4 regions of the Paenibacillus sp. FSL K6-0276 genome follow, and region 3 is predicted to be linked to each of the others. Evidence: riboswitches for the same ligand, from Rfam matches in the RefSeq annotation. Region 3 holds a riboswitch; each other region holds the start of a gene.
What was found. Region 3 has a riboswitch for cobalamin ahead of metE (5-methyltetrahydropteroyltriglutamate--homocysteine S-methyltransferase). Riboswitches for the same ligand answer to the same signal wherever they lie in the genome.

Region 1 (4,432 bases), 2.6 Mb from region 3:
TCACATTATACATCCATCCACTACCGCTGCCATGGTCAAATTCCCCATCGCCTGCGATCGATTCTACATAAACACTTCCGTATTTACTGCTCCAAGATTCACTGAATTCGATACCGTGGGTATCTAGTAATCTTTTTAGCACAGACCATGCTGTGTCACCTGGTTGTAGATCTACCTGTACAGATGGAACAACATACCCTTTATTGATCGTAAGCTTATCCACGGATAAAGTTACATATCCATTGCCTGAACCACCAGGCGTTTGTACTGCACTGGAAGTGTAAGCAACGTAATCCGTGAAGTGTTTGGTTTTTACAATTAAATCATTTCCGTCATCATAGGCGTACTCAAGCTTGTCGCTCGCTAAACCTAAGGCATCACTTGCAAATTTTTGAATCGTATGAGGTGTGCCGTCTTGAATATAAGCTGCATCTTTTCCCTTAAGTCCCTTAAAGGTTAATGTTATAAATTGATTAAATTCTACTCTTGCGCTGCCACCCATGGAAAAAGCTTGAATAATGCTCTCCAGCTTCTTGTCCCCAGAAATAATCTGATTCAGACTATCTTTTAGCGCAGATTCTGTGCCCGTTGTAGGTGATAGCAATTCAACCTTAGAGGAATCTCCACTTGTAACTTGTGCACCCTTAGGAATGGCTACAGATACGTTACCTTTGGTAACCTCTAACTTAGGCAGATTACTGTTACTAGGTAAATTAACACTTACTGTGGATTGCTTATATTCCGGGATCTCCACTGTAATTTCTTTGTTGTTATCCCCTGAATTTATCGGAAGAATATAATTATTACTATTTTGAAAAATGACAACTTTAGGTTTATCTCCTGAGGGTAACGTTACTTCTATTTCTTTCGTTTCCTCTGGTTGCTTAATTACCACATTACTCATATCAAATAGACGGTTCTTATGATTGATCAGACGATCGTAAGCAATAAGTGCATACGTACCTTGATCCGTTGCGATTCCATCTACTTTTCCGGTTAGAATATGTTTAAATCCACCATCCGGTCCTGCGAAGGTAAGCAGTGCATCAATAAGCGAATTCCCTTTTTTTACAAACCTAGGGTCAATATGTGGATCTACGCCTACACCAGTTAAGGCTACTATTACCTGCGAGATACTTTCGCTGCTTGTACTTCCCCAGCTTGTATATCCGCCTTGATCATTTTGGGTACTCGATAGCCATTTGATCGCCCGATCTACAGCAGCTTTTACACTTGTATTAGTTGCGTAATAAGGTGCAAGAGCCTGCATCGCCATCGCGGTCATATCGACATCGGCTTTGGTTACTCCTAATGCCCAACCACCAGCGTCATCTGTACCCTTTTTAACTTCTTTATCTAAGATGTACTGAACCAGATTTTCCCTTGTACTTTGATATATTACTCCATCTTTATCAGGATTAGGGAATAATACTGGGATATCGTAGTTATGACTATCCAAGGCAATCAGAGCAAATATGGGACCATTATTCCCTTGCTTCTGAACATATTTATAATCAGAAAGGGCATTTAATAGATCATACCCTGCAACATTCGTGATATCTTTTCCGATAGAGGTAAGTCCTAGAATCGCTCTGGAATGCTCTGTGCTTTTAGTAGCATCGAGTTTTCCATACTTCATTAATTCTGTTACTTTCTTAGCCACATTGTTGTAATAGAGATCATAATAACCACTTGGCACTTCGTAGTTGACCTGTGCTAGAGAAAGAATTGACCATTCTCCGCTACCTGTTCCAAATGACGGGTTCTTTACGGTGTTTAGAATATAAGCAAGGCTCTTATCTAACTGTTCATTTACTCCAGTTGTAGCATTTATTTTGTAGGTAATTTGATAAGTTTGCGTTGCTCTATTTTCTGCTCCGTCTACTGCCGTTACAGTGATTACATTACCACCTGGGTTAAGAGAAACCTTATATTCACCATTAGTAGCAGATAGAGCGACTCCATTTAGTTTCACTACTGGAATGATACCGTTATATACATTATCTGTGACAGCTACTCTGAAACTTAAATCTTTATCGGATACTTCCTGTTTATCCTGAATACCACTTACAGTAATAACAGGTGGCTCTATATCTAAAGAATTGGTAAGCTCGACAAGCGCATGATCTACACTTAATTGAGAGCTTTCCATATTTTCGAGCGCTGAATAAGCTTGGTAAACTGCCTTTTGTACTACTGTTCTGTCCAAAATACTTTCTTTATTCGGGTCACTGTTAATTTCTGCGATTTTCGCAGTTAAAGCATCCTTATTGGCAAATGGAAATGGAGGTTCTCCCCAGCCACCAAGATCAGAACTATAGCCATAAGTGGTGAACTGTGTTCGGATGATGTCACCGTCTTGAGGCTGATAATCAGTCATCCCGAACTGAGGAAATTCATTATTTACGGCATACATCCAACCCGACATGGAGGTATAGTCAAACTGACTCAACCACTCTGGGTCTGCTTTAGTGCCGACTGTATTCCCATCGGCCGAAATCATATCTAAAATATATTGTGGAATATTCCCTTCACTTCTGCCACTATCTTTAACTTCAGATAAATAAAAACCACTATCTATACTTCCGAAATTTCTATAATTACCTTCTCCTAGCGCACGTGTTATTAGTGATGCGCCATTGTCCCCTTCGTAGAACGGAACTTTAATAGGTTCCTTAATATACCCTTGACCCAATGTGAATTTTTCTACAGATACAGTTACGTATCCTTTAAGTGTAGATGTTGCTCCATCCGCATGAGCCGGAACTATACTTGTAGAGAATGTAGTGATAAATACAGCTACAATGAGTAACCAAGCTAAAAACTTATTTTTCTTCATTTTTTCTTAACCCTTCCCTTCACTTCCTATGATAAAAAACAGAGTAAACTTATTTAACAATACAAAAAAACCACTCAACATAAACGTTAAGAGGTTTAAGATAGTGAAGCGCAATAATAGCTGCAAATACTATATCAAGCACCTCTCTATCGCTCGTAGAGTTTGATGGTGTAACAGAAATAGGCAGATATTCTGGCTCAAGTATCATCACCCTTGCTACCTTCCCAGTTTCCCAGTGGTACCTTGCAAGGACTCCTCTTTCACAGCGGCGGGACCGCGCGGGATTCACACCCGCTTTCCATTTAACCAATCTATGATTGTATTTCCGAAACATTCATAATTGGCACCTATTGCTAATATTAAATTTTCCATGCTCCATCATATCTAATATGTATGCATTTGTCATGTAATATTTGTTTTTTATATAACAAGTAGTTGGCGATAATCCTATTGAATATCAGATCATTTTAACCACAATATACTCTTTTTCTCTCAGCTCAAAACCATCCTCCATCACATTAAGATAAATGGAAATCACTAATTCATATATGAATTTACCACAAATTAGTAAGGCACTCACTAGAAATGTTCTATGTTAGGGTATTTGGTAAGCGTTAACAAAAAAATAATGGAGGTGTTCGTTTTCATCTAACCACTAAGTACTGAGGCAAGGCCAGATTTAAGCATCCTCAAAAATTATCTTACAAAGGAGAATTCAATGACTACTCGAATCCAGAAATCTTTCTTATCCGCACAAGGCTACAAAAGCATCCGAATTCCGATCAATTGGGATTCACACATAGGCGAAGCACCGAACTACACCATAGAAAAAGCTTACCTCGACCGTGTCGAAGAAGTTGTCGGCTGGACGCCAAGCTTTATGTCATGATCAATGTCCATCACGACTCCTGGTTATGGGTAAGCCATATGGAAGAGAAGCATGATGAGACGCTGGCGCGTTATAATGCAGCATGGACTCAAATTGCGGACCGCTTCAAGGATAAATCCGATAAGCTGATGTTCGAAAGCATCAATGAACCCCGCTTCACAGATGAAGCGAAGATGGAGCAAATGCTTACTGAGCTCAACACCTCCTTCCATCAGATCGTTCGGAACTCCGGTGGGAAGAATGCGGTACGCCCACTAGTTCTACCTTCATTAGAGACTTCTCCTACGCAGCCTAGAATGGATCAGCTCTACAAGACGATCACAGCTCTAAACGACCCGAATATTATCGCGACCGTTCACTATTATGGCTTCTGGCCGTTTAGTGTGAATATCGCTGGCTACACCACATTTGAAAAAGATATAAAAAACGATATCACCCAAACTTTTGATAACGTTTACAACACATTCGTAGCCAAAGGAATCCCTGTCATCGTCGGTGAGTTCGGACTGCTTGGATTCGATAAAGACACAGGTGTGATTGAACAAGGCGAGAAGCTGAAATTCTTCGAGTATCTGACCTATTATTTAAAAGAAAAGAAAATGACCTCCATGCTCTGGGATAACGGGCAGCATTTCAACCGCAAAACGTATAAGTGGTCCGATTCCGAGCTGCACAACGTATTAATGTCTGGTCTGAAGGAACGT
Region 2 (4,432 bases), 2.7 Mb from region 3:
CTGATCCGGTTGCTGCGGTGGCGGAAATTCATGGGATTGTAGATAAGGCGGAAAAAGATCGACGTAGAGGTACAGGAGTTACACCTATGGTACTCTCGCTCATGCTGGAGCTTGCCGCATCTGCTGATAGATTTTTGCTGAACCGACTATCACTTACTGAAATGACGCAAGAGGACTTGCTTGAGGTTGTTTTCTTACGTTATGGCAATGTAGTGGATTGGCAACCGCCACTTGATAGAATTAGCAAGCAGAAAGAAAATGCACTCCGCGCTGCTTATCGCTGGTTTGGTGAAGAGAATCCGAATGAAGAGATTTTTGCAGGCTTGTCTCCGAAGGAACTGGACGATGTACAGCTGCTCGGTCGCCGGTTACTGAAGGAAGCTCGTGTTCTAGAGCCATTTGAACGGCTTCCACTAGCCTTCTACTATACCAGTCAGCGCGAAGATGGTCCGCTGGATTATGACGCACTCCTGGAGTTAGTTAAGCATAAGGCCGGTACTGATAAGGATGCTATCTATCGATTCTTTGCTTGGTCCCAAGGAAATTCTTTATTTACGATATCGAATAAAAAGATTTATCCGGGTTATCGCCGGGCGATTCTGAAGTATTTCCTGAACAGTGACCGCGAGGCATTCAAGAATCGCGAATTCCGCAAAAGCTATGTCGCTACCGCTCGGCCTGCTCTACAAAATGTGTACAATGAAGCCCGCTCCCAGCTCGCTTCCCCGCTGGCGCGTTGGATCAGCCGCAGTCGATTTCGACTCCTGATCTCCGGTTCCATCACTGGCATTCTGGTGATTATTGCAATTATCGTATTCAGTATGCTACGTCCGGAAGATTCGAAGACGGCCTTGCCTGGGACAACCCCTCAGCCGACACCTGTTCAGAGTCCAGGCAGTCAGCTTCCGCCGGCTTCCGTTTATTTGAAGGATTTAAGCGCTGATGAAGATAAAGGAAGCAGTGTGTTGGTGTTCACTTTTGCCAACGCGGATGACTGTGTCCAATTTAATCCGACGGAGATTAGTTTGATGACTTCATCAAATGTGGTGGATAAGAGCTTTAAGGTCGCTGCTAGCAATGGAACCTGTTCAGTTCCGTCAACGGATGGAACGGATGAGGGAGACTTGTCTGGCGATTCCAATTCTGCTGACACTACTGATGGAACGGCAGAAGGTGCAGACGCTACTAACGCAGTAGTCAATGCTTCTCCGTCTCCTTCGCCTTCATCTGATGCGGAGGACAACACAGTTGTGCCTTCCGCGACAGCTGTCACAGAAGGAGTACACCCATCCTATCAGGTGGAGGTTACCCTGGAGCCGGGAGCGACAATCGTTCAGAAAAGCATGATCAAGGCTGGTAGATTTACGTTGATCGTAGATCCTGCTCCAAACGATACGCCGAATGTTGATTCAAGTGCTGAACCATCGGCAACTGCAAGTCCGGAAGGAACAGCTGAATAAAGGAATTTCTGAATAGCAGGACTATACCGAAAGGTTTGGTTCTGCTATTCTTTTTTGTTACTCATACAAAGCTTTTCTATAGACATGCTGTGGATTAATAGATATGATTATGAATATCACAATAAGATACTACATATTGGAAAAGGTGCAGACTCTCTAAACCGGAGTTTGCTTAAAAGGGAAGTCCGGTGTAAAATTCCGGCGCGGTCCCGCCACTGTACATGCGGAGCGTTTCTTCTATAAACCACTGTTCTGAAGTAAGGACGGGAAGGTGGAGAGCAGCGATGAAGCATTAGCCAGGAGACCTGCCTTTTTCATGAGCGTTTCTATTCTTCGTGGGGTAAGAATGTGGAACATATACAGATAGACTGTGTGGTCGTAGAGTTTCAAGCGCCCCAGCCTCGATTTGTTATCTTCCCGGGCCGCCCTTCATAGGGGCGGTCTTTATGTTGTGCGCTCTTATTCCAAAATATAAGAAAGTATAAGTTTTGCATCTATACTTCCTTATATTTCTCGCATATACGCTTACCGTCCTTATAAGGACGCCGAAGGCGTATATGCTTGTGTAGTACCCATTCCTTTATAGAAAGAGGTTGAACAATGAAGACAATATTCTCCTCCAAGTTTTTTGTACTTGGACTGGCCCTATTCATGGTCATTTCGATTCTAGGAACATCTCTTGCTCCTGCAGGAACCATCTTCGCAGAGGCGGGTGTTAGCACTGGGCAGGAAGCATCCAGTGATTCAGTTACTAATGCGGAGCGGATTAATGTTGCGGATGCGACCTATACGGCTGCAGAATTTATTCTAAAGGGTGGCTTGCAGTCAGATTGGCAAGCCATTGGACTAGCTCAAGCAGGATATAAACTGCCTGCGAGTTATAGCCTATCCCTTGAGAAAAAGGTGAAAGATGCAGAGGGAAATTTCGCGAACGTAACGGATTATGCGAGAATCGTACTCGCAGTAAGAGCAATTGGTGCCGATCCTACCAGCTTTGCTGGAAGCGGAACAGCTCCTGGCTATAATTTAATAGAGAAGATCTATAATCATGACAAAATCAGTGGACAGAAACTTAATAATCCAGTATATGCTTTGATTGCACTGGATTCTGGCAAATATAACATTCCATATAACGCAAAATGGACTGTGGATAAGCTCATTGCTGAGATTATTTCTAAGCAAAATCAAGATGGTGGCTTTGCCTTAACGACAGGCGCGAGCGAGCCTGATATGACAGCGATAGCTTTGGCCGCTCTAGCGGCACATAAGAGTAATCCGGAAGCTTACACAGCAGGACTACAAGCTGTGGCTTGGTTGTCCAATGCTCAGGATAGCCATGGAGGTTACGGAGATAGTGCTGAAAGCGCAGCACAAGCTATTCTAGGTCTTACATCCTTCGGTGTAGATCCAAGTGGATTAGAATATACCAAGAATAAAGTAAATCTGATCGGTAACCTACTAAGCTACCGTCTCGCTGACGGAAGCTTCGCTCATAGCCGTGGTGGAAGCAGCAATGTTCTAGCCACGGAGCAGGGTCTTCAGGCGCTTGTTGCCTACAATCTGCTCTATAAAGGTAGTAACAGCAAGCTATACGATTTTTCTAAGTCATCCGTTCAGAGTGCCTTAATCTATGCTCCTGTTACTGTAGAAGGTCCTAATAGTACATTAGCACAGGGATATGTATATGCCGGAAACGCACTTGGAGCACTGGAGAAGCTGGCACTTCAAACGAACTTGCCGATCACGAATCCATCCGGTGCTTATGTCACAGGAATTGGAAACGTTCTGGGCGGAAGCTATGGCGGTTATGATGGATGGATGTATATCGTATCCCGTGGTGGTCAATGGATCAATCCAGATGTTGGAATGAGCGATTTTGCGCTTAAAGATTCAGATCAGCTACTGGTTTACTATGCCGGAGACGACACTAAGCTTGTAGATTCGGTAACGGTGTCCAAACCAAGCCCTAAAGAGGGCGATTCTTTTACCGTAGTCGTGACTAGTAAGACATGGAAATGGGACGCTGTAACGAATACGTCCTCCCCTGTAACCGCCAAAGCTGCTGGCGTTCAGGTCCAAATTGGTAATCGTATCGTAACGACGAATGCTAAAGGCGAGGCTTTGTTCTCGGGGAATGTTCCAGCAGGTGATTACAAACTGACTGTAACAGGCTATCGTGAAGGAAAAGCGCCATCGATAGCTAAATATACTCAAGATCTAAAGGTGATTCCTAAGAATGTAACGGCTTTACTTACCGTTGAGGGTCCGCAAGGACTGATCGGTGAGGGGACTATAAAGACTTCCAATGCCCTTGAAGCTTTGCAGCAATTAGGGTTGTCCAATGATTTTAAAGTGGATATTACGAAATCCTCTTACGGAAATTTTGTATCGGGTATCCATGGAATTACGCAAGGACTTTACGACGGCTGGTGGAGCTTCATAGTATGGCGTAGCGGGGAGTGGATCTACCCAAGTTTGGGTATGGACGCTTTTGAATTACAGGAATCCGACCGGGTTCTTGTATATTATGCCGGAGAAACCACACAGGTTGTTGATACCGCGGTTGTTTCCTCATCACAACCAAAGCCGGGTGAAGCTTTCACAGTAACAGTCTCTCAGAAGAAATGGGTGTGGAATAAGGATACCTTTACTTCCGATCCAGTGACTTCTCCAGCCGCTGGAGTGCAGGTCTCGATCGGTGATAAGAAGGCAATCACAAATGCTAAGGGTGTAGCTGTTTTTGACGAAGGTCTACCAGCGAATACCTATACGATAATTGTTACCGGGTATGCTAAAGATAGTGTACCTAGTGTGGCGCGTTATACTCAATCACTGAACGTTGGATCAGCTGATATTGCTTCGGCTAAAGCTACTGCAACCATTTCAGTCGTTGGGGATAGCAAGAAGGGAACGATGCTGAACAGTACAACAGTAGCGCTAAAAGAAGGCGAAACGGCTTATAGCTTACTGAT
Region 3 (4,432 bases):
GATTCATGACAACCACAACGAATTTGACCATTCCTGGTGTAATCATTGCTGCTACGCTTGGCTCTTTGCTGGGGGCAGTGATTCTCTATTATATTGGTCGTTTGTTGGATGTAAATCGATTGGAAAAGATCGTTGAACGCTGGGGCGGACTACTTCGAATCAGCAAAAAAGATATCCACAAGGCTGACGCTTGGTTTGACAAATATGGCTATTGGACCGTATTATTTTGTCGGATGGTTCCACTAGTGCGAAGTTTGATTTCGATCCCGGCGGGGATGTCGGGCATGAAATTTGGAGTGTTTATGATCTTCACAACGATTGGTACGCTGGGGTGGAATCTACTGCTTGTGCTTATTGGTGCGGCATTGGGTGAGTCTTGGGAAGACATCGCCATGTATATGGATATGTACTCCAACGTAGTGTACGTACTTATTGCTGGGGGATTAGTGATCCTGGGGTATCTGTTCTTCCGCAAGCGCAGCCGGAAAATGAACACCGAAGGTTGAGCCGAGAAGGACTTATAGATAAAAGTTATGATTAAAAAGGAGGAGAACAAATGGAGCTATTAACGATTATTAAAGCTATTATTTTGGGAATTGTTGAAGGATTGACCGAATTTGCTCCGGTATCCTCCACAGGTCATATGATTATTGTTGATGATATGTGGTTGAAATCGACAGAGTTATTTGGGCAACATACGGCCAATACATTCAAAGTGGTCATACAACTGGGTTCTATATTAGCGGTTGTTGTCATTTTTAGAAATAGGTTCATTGAACTGTTGGGGTTAAAGCGTTTCAGTCGGAAGCAGTTGGACCCTGTAATTGAGGAACAACCGCAGCTCGAGAAGGGTGGACACCTTAAGCTTACACAGGTGCTTGTAGGATTAGTGCCAGCAGGTGTGCTGGGCGTTCTGTTTAATGATTATATTGACGAGCACTTATTCTCTACATCAACAGTGTTAATCGGTCTAGTAGTCGGTGCTGTATTAATGATTATTGCGGATCTGTTTGGACCTAAGAAGATCCAAACGGAGAGTGTTGATCAGATTACATACAAGCAGGCGCTAGGTGTTGGTCTGGTCCAATGCTTCTCGTTATGGCCGGGATTTTCACGTTCCGGGTCGACGATTTCTGGTGGTGTCCTCCTTGGTATGAGTCATCGCGCTGCTGCTGATTTCACATTTATTATGGCTGTTCCAATCATGGCAGGCGCCAGTCTACTCTCGCTGATGAAGAACTGGCAATATTTCACCATGGATGCTCTACCGTTCTTCATCGCAGGCTTTATCAGCGCCTTTGTGTTTGCGCTGTTATCGATGCGTTTCTTCTTGAAACTGATCAACCGGATCAAGCTTTTACCGTTTGCTATATACCGGATAATACTTGCTGCTGTAGTATATTTCGTATTTTTCTAAATCCGTTATAAGGAATCGATATAACAGAAGCCCCCGTAATCTATTGCAGATTATGGGGGCTTTCACGTATGATGACATCAGATTAAGACACATACTTTATTAATTATAAGGATAAAGTAAAAGTTTCACTTTATCCTTATAATTCTCGCATAAACGCTTACCGTCCTTAAAAGGACGCCGAAGGCGTTTTAGCTTGACAATATCGGAGACAGGTGCTTGCCGGGAATTAGTAGTCCGGTAGGCTTAATAGGGAAATTCGGTTCGAAGCCGATGCGGTCCCGCCACTGTAACGGAAGAGTCCATAGCAACATATGTCACTGGCAATTTACTACTGCTGGGAAGACTGCTAAGGATGTTGACACCGCTAGCCAGGAGACCTGCCTGTTTCAACAGCACTGCTTCACCTACGGAAGATAGGAAGGTGTTAGACGCTAGCCATAGGTATATCATGGGCGTCTTTCCCTTTGACTTTTTTAGGGAAGGGCGCTCTTTTTTATAGGAATACAAGTGATATCGAGTCCAAAATAAGAAGATGGAGAAGGAGAGCTGCAAAGTGACGAACAAAGTAAAAGTAAGCAATCTTGGCTATCCAAGAATCGGAAAAAACCGCGAGTGGAAGAAAACGTTGGAAGCCTTCTGGGCGGGAAAAATAAATGAGGAAGAGTTCCGTGCTGAAATGGCAGGAATCCAGCTTCAGCATTTGAAGACTCAGCAGATGGCAGGAATTGAGCTAATTCCAGTAAATGATTTTACATTCTACGATCATGTGTTGGATACGGCTGTAATGTTCGGGATCGTACCTCCACGTTATGCGTATGATGGTGGCGACATTGGGCTTGATCTTTATTTTGCGATGGCTAGAGGAAATGCGGAGGCTACCGCCTGCGAGATGACTAAATGGTTCAATACGAACTATCATTACATCGTTCCAGAGATCGGTGAACAAACGCCGCGTCTGACCGAGAATAAACCACTGAAAGCTTATCGTTTTGCCAAATCCCAGGCGGGGATTGAGGGTAAACCTGTGATTTTAGGCCTTTATACCTTCCTTAAGCTGTCAAAAGGTTTTGCAGCTGCGGATATTGCGAAGATTGCCGCTCGGTTTCTTCCAGGCTACGTTCAGTTGTTGCAGGAACTGAAGCAAGAAGGGGTAAGCTGGGTACAAATCGATGAACCAGCGATTGTTACAGGAATAAGCACTTCAGAATTGGAATTGCTTAATTTGATATACACAGAAATTGCTGAATCCGTGCCAGGCTTGAATATTATTCTGCAGACTTACTTTGAAGCTGCTGAACCGCTGGAGGCATTGTTCAAGCTTCCGGTACAAGGTTTGGGACTAGATTTTGTCCATGATGGCGGAACGAATCTGGCGTCGATTGAACGTCTTAGCTGGCCTGAGGATAAATGGCTGGGAGCGGGGATTATTGACGGTCGCAACATTTGGCGCTCGGATCTGGATGCTAAGCTACAGCTAATAGAGAAGCTAAGTGTACATGTACCGCTTGATCGTCTTATTCTACAACCTTCATGCAGTTTGCTGCATGTTCCGGTCACCGTTCAGGGTGAGGTGAAGCTGAAGACAACCGTCAAGGCTGCTTTAGCCTTTGCTGATGAGAAGCTTAGTGAGCTTGGCCTGATTGCTGCAGCCTTAGAGGGTACCGGAGAAGCTACTGCTGCGCTGACAGCCAGTCGCGAAGCCCTTGCAGCCTTCCGTGCACTTCCTGAACGCGGCCGTAAGGATGTAGCAGAGCAAGTTATCGGCCTTGCAGATTTACCGGACCATCGCAGTCTGCCTTTTGCTGAGCGCCTGAAGGTGCAGCAAGAGAAATGGCAGCTTCCACTTCTGCCAACGACAACGATCGGAAGCTTTCCACAGACCGTAGAAGTGCGCCAGGCAAGGTTGAAATGGCGTAAAGGCGTATGGAATCAGGAGCGGTACGACGGGTTCGTTCGTGAGCAGATCGCGGATGCAATCACCTTCCAAGAAAAACTAGGTCTGGATGTACTGGTGCACGGTGAGTTCGAGCGGACGGATATGGTAGAGTTTTTCGGCGAGAAGCTGGATGGGTATTTATTTACAAATAATGGCTGGGTTCAATCCTACGGTTCCCGCTGCGTCAAACCACCGGTTATTTATGCGGATATAGCTTTTATCCAACCTATGACCGTAAAAGAAAGCGTCTATGCTCAGTCGTTGACTCAGCTTCCTGTTAAAGGAATGTTGACAGGACCCGTTACGATCCTCAATTGGTCTTTCGTACGTGATGATCTTAGTCGAGAAGAAGTAGCGAATCAAATTGCCCTAGCGCTCCGCCATGAAGTTAAAGCTTTGGAAGATGCAGGCATAGAGATGATTCAAGTGGATGAGCCAGCTATTCGCGAAGGACTTCCTTTGAAGGCAGAAGATCGTGAGGAATACTTGAATTGGGCGGTGAAGTCGTTCCGTATCGCGACGAATCATGTGAAGGCTACGACACAAATTCATACTCACATGTGCTATAGCGAATTCAATGACATGATAGATTCAATTTCGGCTATGGACGCTGATGTCATCTCTATTGAGACTTCCCGTAGCCACGGGGAACTGATCGTCAGCTTTGAGGAGCAGGAATATGATAAAGGAATCGGTCTTGGTGTATATGATATCCATAGTCCACGAGTTCCTGCAGTAGAAGAGATGACAGCTAATATTGATCGTGCGCTGCGGGTGCTGGATCCTGAACAGTTCTGGATTAATCCAGATTGCGGTCTTAAGACACGTGGCTGGCAGGAGACAGAAGATGCACTTCGTAACATGGTAAGAGCTGCTGCTATTGCTAGGGAGAAGGCAGGAGTTATAGCCTCCAAATAGGCAAAATAGGTATACGGTAAATCGAAGCCGGGGATTTTCACCCTGGCTTCTTATTTCAGCCACTTGATAATAATTCTCATTCTTGTTAGAATGAAAAAAGAAAAGAAGGAACCGTGGAGGGTCCCTTCAAGTTATTATCTTATTTGCTTTCGAAAGTTTTG
Region 4 (4,432 bases), 2.2 Mb from region 3:
AAGGATGCTGGTGAAGGGAATTGAACCCCCGGCCTACGCATTACGAGTGCGTTGCTCTACCCCTGAGCTACACCAGCTTAAAGCTGATTCTTCTGTCAAACAAAAAATATTATACAACTTCCTGCCAGAAACGCAAGCCTATTTCTCCCTGTTCCCTACTCTCCCAAACCGCTATTCCATCTGTAGTTTACGCTCCACAGACTCCAGCTTTCCACGGCTAGTGGAGGGCTTATCACGGCGGTCGTCTATTTTAAGTGAGGTAGAGACACGCTCTGCACCTGCGGCAAAAGGAGACTCATGCAGCGCTTCTACCGCTGCGAAAATACGCTGAAGAGGCCCTTCGATGATCGTCCCCATGGATGTAAGCTCATAAGTAATCCCTTCTACCGTCTTCAACACTCGCTGCATTTCTGCAACATAGCTGCTAAGACTGGTACTGCCTGTTCCAATCGGAATAACGGTTACTTCAGCAATAGGCATGAGAATACCTCCTCGAAATTTAAAGTATGTGTCTCCTTCTATTGTAACAACTCCACCGCTCTCCCACAAACCAAGTCAGCAGTATGATGATCCCCTCTTTTTCCTACGAGCACTCCGAAATATAGCTTCGGCTAAGGGTAGTTTTTCTTAAGTAAATTCTAGGGTCGTCTGCACTACATTTATGGACTCTTTGTGGCATCTTTTCGGACAATTTATGAATCATTTTCCACGTGCCTGTGGATCAATTGTGGATTACTTATGGACAGCCTGTGGATCATTTGTGGAGTACTTTTGAAGAACCCACTCTCTGCGCGGGTTTTCTAAAAAACTATTTACAAACACAACATCTTGGGTTATTTTTATCTAACGACAACAAAATATAGTGGAGACAGGCGCTTTGATCCTTTATCGGATTTAGAGCTTAATAGGGAAGTGCGGTGAGAATCCGCTGCGGTCCCGCCACTGTAACCGGATGTCCTTCTCAAGCTTTTAGAAGCTTAAGAAGGACAGATCTCCCGGCAAAAGCCACTGAGGGTTAAGATAGCCCTTGGGAAGGCGCTGAGAGGTCCTACGGAAGCCAGGAGACCTGCCTGTTTCGACGACACCAACTATGAATGCCTGCGAGGAACAGGAACGGTGTCCGCATGCGGTCATCTTCTGAGAGACCACTGCAAATATCCGTGTGGATATTTACATAACGCATCGGGCATTTTCTGCCATCCTCGCTAGGGGATGCTTTTTTTATGAGATCAGAATGAATATACAGCCGCTTATAGCGGTCCACTTCTTAATGATAGGACGATAGATGTTTTTCTTTTATACTGAGAGGAGAGCTATACAATGACGTTGTTGGAGAGACAATTTAACGGTACAACAAATGCACGAGAAGTTCTTTTAGAAGAGCTCATTGATTTAGGGCGCGATATTATCGACAGCCGGGATTTGGACCTACTGCGCGAGAATGCCAATTTGAACGGAGAGAGCTTCTCCGGTAAAATGAGCAAGTTCGGCAGTGAATATTCGAAATGGTACGCCCGTAACTTTACGATGCCACCGCAGCTAGTGCAGGCCATTGATGACAATGTCGTCTATGTGCATGATCTGGATCAATACGCGATTGGAACGACCAACTGCATTTTTATCCCGTTTGATAAGCTTCTCCGCGAAGGCTTCAACACCGGCAACGGCAGTGTTCGTCCCCCAAACTCAATAATGACAGCTATGTCACTGGTAGCGATCATTTTTCAATCCCAGCAAAACGCTCAATATGGCGGCGTATCTGCCAATAAACTCGACTATGATCTAGCGCCTTATGTAACCAAATCCTTCGCCAAGCTGTTCCGCAAGGGTCTGGAATACTTTGAAGAAGGACAAGCTGGTGAATCTTTGGGTGAAATCACAATGAGTCGGACCGATCTAGCCGAGTTATATCCGAAATCATTCCGTTATGCACTAAAGGAAACCGAAATCGAAACCCTGCAAGCGGCAGAAAGCATGGTACATAATCTCAATACCATGTCCAGCCGATCCGGTGGTCAAATACCGTTTACCAGCATCAACTACGGGACTTGTACTTCACCAGAAGGCCAGCTTGTGATCAGTTCTCTGCTAACCGCAACTATGAATGGACTTGGAAGCGGAGAAACACCCGTGTTCCCGATTCAAATCTTCAAATGTAAGCAAGGGGTCAATCAACAGCAGGGCGATCCCAACTATGAATTGTTCCTAAAAGCAGCTGAATGTTCTGCACGCAGACTGTATCCGAACTTTGCTAATCTAGACGCTCCGCTCAACTTGCAGTATTATGATCCAAGTGATCCTGATACGGAATTTGCTACAATGGGCTGCCGAACCCGAGTGCTCGGTGACCGTTTTGGGCGTAATCATTGCTCCGGGAAGGGCAACCTTTCCTTTAATACACTGAATCTGGTTCGGCTCGGTCTGGCACACGGCACAGTAACAGGCCGACGTACCGTCGCAGACGAAGCTGGCTTCTATGAAGATCTAAATCATTATATGGATATTGCGCTGGAAGGACTTCTTCATCGCTTCCGCATCCAAACCGCACAAAAAGCTAAAGCATCCGATTTCATGATGCGAGAAGGCGTCTGGGAAGGCGGCGAAAATCTCGCTCCTGAAGACTCTGTAGGCGATCTGCTGAAGCATGGTAGTCTATCACTTGGCTTCATCGGTATGGCGGAATGCATGAAATCCATGTACGGCAAACACCATGGCGAGGATATGGAAGTCCATGCCAAGGCTTTGGCTATCGTGCGTCATATGCGGGAGTATTGCGATCGGAAAAGTGAGGAACTGAATCTCAACATCACCTTGTTCGCAACACCAGCAGAAGGCTTGTCTGGAAAATTCACCAAAATTGATCGCAAGGTACTGGGTTCTATTCCAGGTGTAACTGACCGTGAGTATTATACGAACTCTTTTCACATCCCTGTATACTACGATCTGGGTGCTGCTCAGAAGATCAGCTTGGAAGCCCCTTTCCATGAATATTGCAATGCCGGTGCTATTTCTTATGTCGAAATAAATGGCAATGCCCGCAGTAATCCATCCGCTTTTATCAAAATCATTAAATACGCGCTAGAACAGCAGGTCAGCTATTTCAGCATTAACCATCCGATTGACCGCTGCTCTGGCTGTGGATACGAAGGCGTAATCGGGACAAACTGTCCGTCCTGCGGCGTGCATGAGACGGAAGTACATATCCGCCGTCTGCGCAGAGTTACAGGTTATTTGACTGGCGACTACCAGACCCGCTTTAATGCCGCCAAGCAAGCCGAAGTACGAGATCGCGTTAAGCATCTATGAATATTTGTGGTTACTATCCGGAGTCGATTAACGAGGGAGAGGGCATGCGGGCCGTCCTCTTCCTCAGCGGCTGCCGCCATCGTTGCCCGGGATGTTTTAATCCCGAGACATGGAATTTTAAGTACGGTGAAGTCTTCACCCTAGAACGTCAACACGAAATTATTGCAGAAATTGCCGCTAACCCACTGCTTGATGGTTTAACACTGGCAGGTGGTGATCCTTTTTTCTCGGCAGAGGAGGTTCTGGGGTTCATTCATGAGCTTCGCGCTGTACTGCCAGGCTTCTCCATATGGATTTACAGTGGTTATACTTACGAGGAACTAACCGCCCTTCCCGGTTCGCCGGAGTGGAATCTACTTACGCAGTGTCAAGTGTTAATAGATGGACGATTTATAGAAGAACTGAAAGATACTACACTTCCTTACCGAGGAAGCACTAACCAACGCATAATCGACATTCCGGCCAGTATGAACGGCTCGGAGGTCTTTCTGTGGCAGCCTACTGCGCTATAATATATCAATTTTTGATATTGAAAATTAACCCAAAATAAGAAGGGATGAAATAACCATGCCACAATTCGTAGTAAAACCAGACAATCGCCAACTGGCTTTTGATGAGAACCGCCTTTCCGTCTACGCCGACCGTATCTTGGAGGGACTTGATCAACTAAATAAAGAAACATTGCTACGGGGAGTAATTTCCAAGCTACGCCGTGACTCCGTAAGTGGAGAAGAAATCAGCAACGCCTTCACCATGAGCGCTCTTGAGCTTGTAACGAAAGAAGAGCCTACTTGGAAGTTTGCAGCTGCCCGTGCCCTTCTGACTACCCTTTATAAAAAAGCAGCCGTTCACCGCCGCTATAAAGCTTATCCAGAAGAGCCTTACGGTGAGTTGTACCCACTAATTACGGATCTCGTAAAAAAAGGAATCTACCGTGAAGAGCTTCTGTCTCACTACACTAAGGAACAAATCATCGAGCTAGGCGGATGTATCGATTATACGCGCGACCTTCTATTCGATTACATCGGTCTGCTTACGCTATCTGACCGTTATTTGGCGCATGATTTTGACGGCCGTGTAATGGAGCTTCCGCAAGAACGTTACATGATTATTGCAATGTACCTCA

Region 1: linked by a shared signal. The riboswitch ahead of MHH52_RS03945 (S-layer homology domain-containing protein) and the one ahead of metE (5-methyltetrahydropteroyltriglutamate--homocysteine S-methyltransferase) in region 3 are both predicted to bind cobalamin.
Region 2: linked by a shared signal. The riboswitch ahead of MHH52_RS04560 (DUF4430 domain-containing protein) and the one ahead of metE (5-methyltetrahydropteroyltriglutamate--homocysteine S-methyltransferase) in region 3 are both predicted to bind cobalamin.
Region 4: linked by a shared signal. The riboswitch ahead of MHH52_RS02390 (anaerobic ribonucleoside triphosphate reductase) and the one ahead of metE (5-methyltetrahydropteroyltriglutamate--homocysteine S-methyltransferase) in region 3 are both predicted to bind cobalamin.

What each region holds. Positions count from the first base shown of each region.
Region 1 is NZ_CP150276.1:901,580-906,011, reverse strand. Features, by position in the region: gene MHH52_RS03945 (S-layer homology domain-containing protein) at 1-2,839, opposite strand, end outside; cobalamin riboswitch at 3,004-3,205, opposite strand; partial or broken gene MHH52_RS03940 (cellulase family glycosylhydrolase) at 3,585-4,432, shown strand, end outside.
Region 2 is NZ_CP150276.1:1,021,472-1,025,903, forward strand. Features, by position in the region: gene MHH52_RS04555 (glycosyltransferase) at 1-1,460, shown strand, start outside; cobalamin riboswitch at 1,587-1,788, shown strand; gene MHH52_RS04560 (DUF4430 domain-containing protein) at 2,061-4,432, shown strand, end outside.
Region 3 is NZ_CP150276.1:4,452,025-4,456,456, reverse strand. Features, by position in the region: gene MHH52_RS21090 (DedA family protein) at 1-506, shown strand, start outside; gene MHH52_RS21085 (undecaprenyl-diphosphate phosphatase) at 557-1,417, shown strand; cobalamin riboswitch at 1,611-1,817, shown strand; gene metE (5-methyltetrahydropteroyltriglutamate--homocysteine S-methyltransferase) at 1,971-4,271, shown strand; gene MHH52_RS21075 (DUF1540 domain-containing protein) at 4,411-4,432, opposite strand, start outside.
Region 4 is NZ_CP150276.1:515,743-520,174, reverse strand. Features, by position in the region: tRNA gene MHH52_RS02400 (tRNA-Thr) at 6-77, opposite strand; gene MHH52_RS02395 (MTH1187 family thiamine-binding protein) at 172-480, opposite strand; cobalamin riboswitch at 854-1,089, shown strand; gene MHH52_RS02390 (anaerobic ribonucleoside triphosphate reductase) at 1,321-3,306, shown strand; gene nrdG (anaerobic ribonucleoside-triphosphate reductase activating protein) at 3,303-3,818, shown strand; gene MHH52_RS02380 (ribonucleoside-diphosphate reductase subunit alpha) at 3,874-4,432, shown strand, end outside.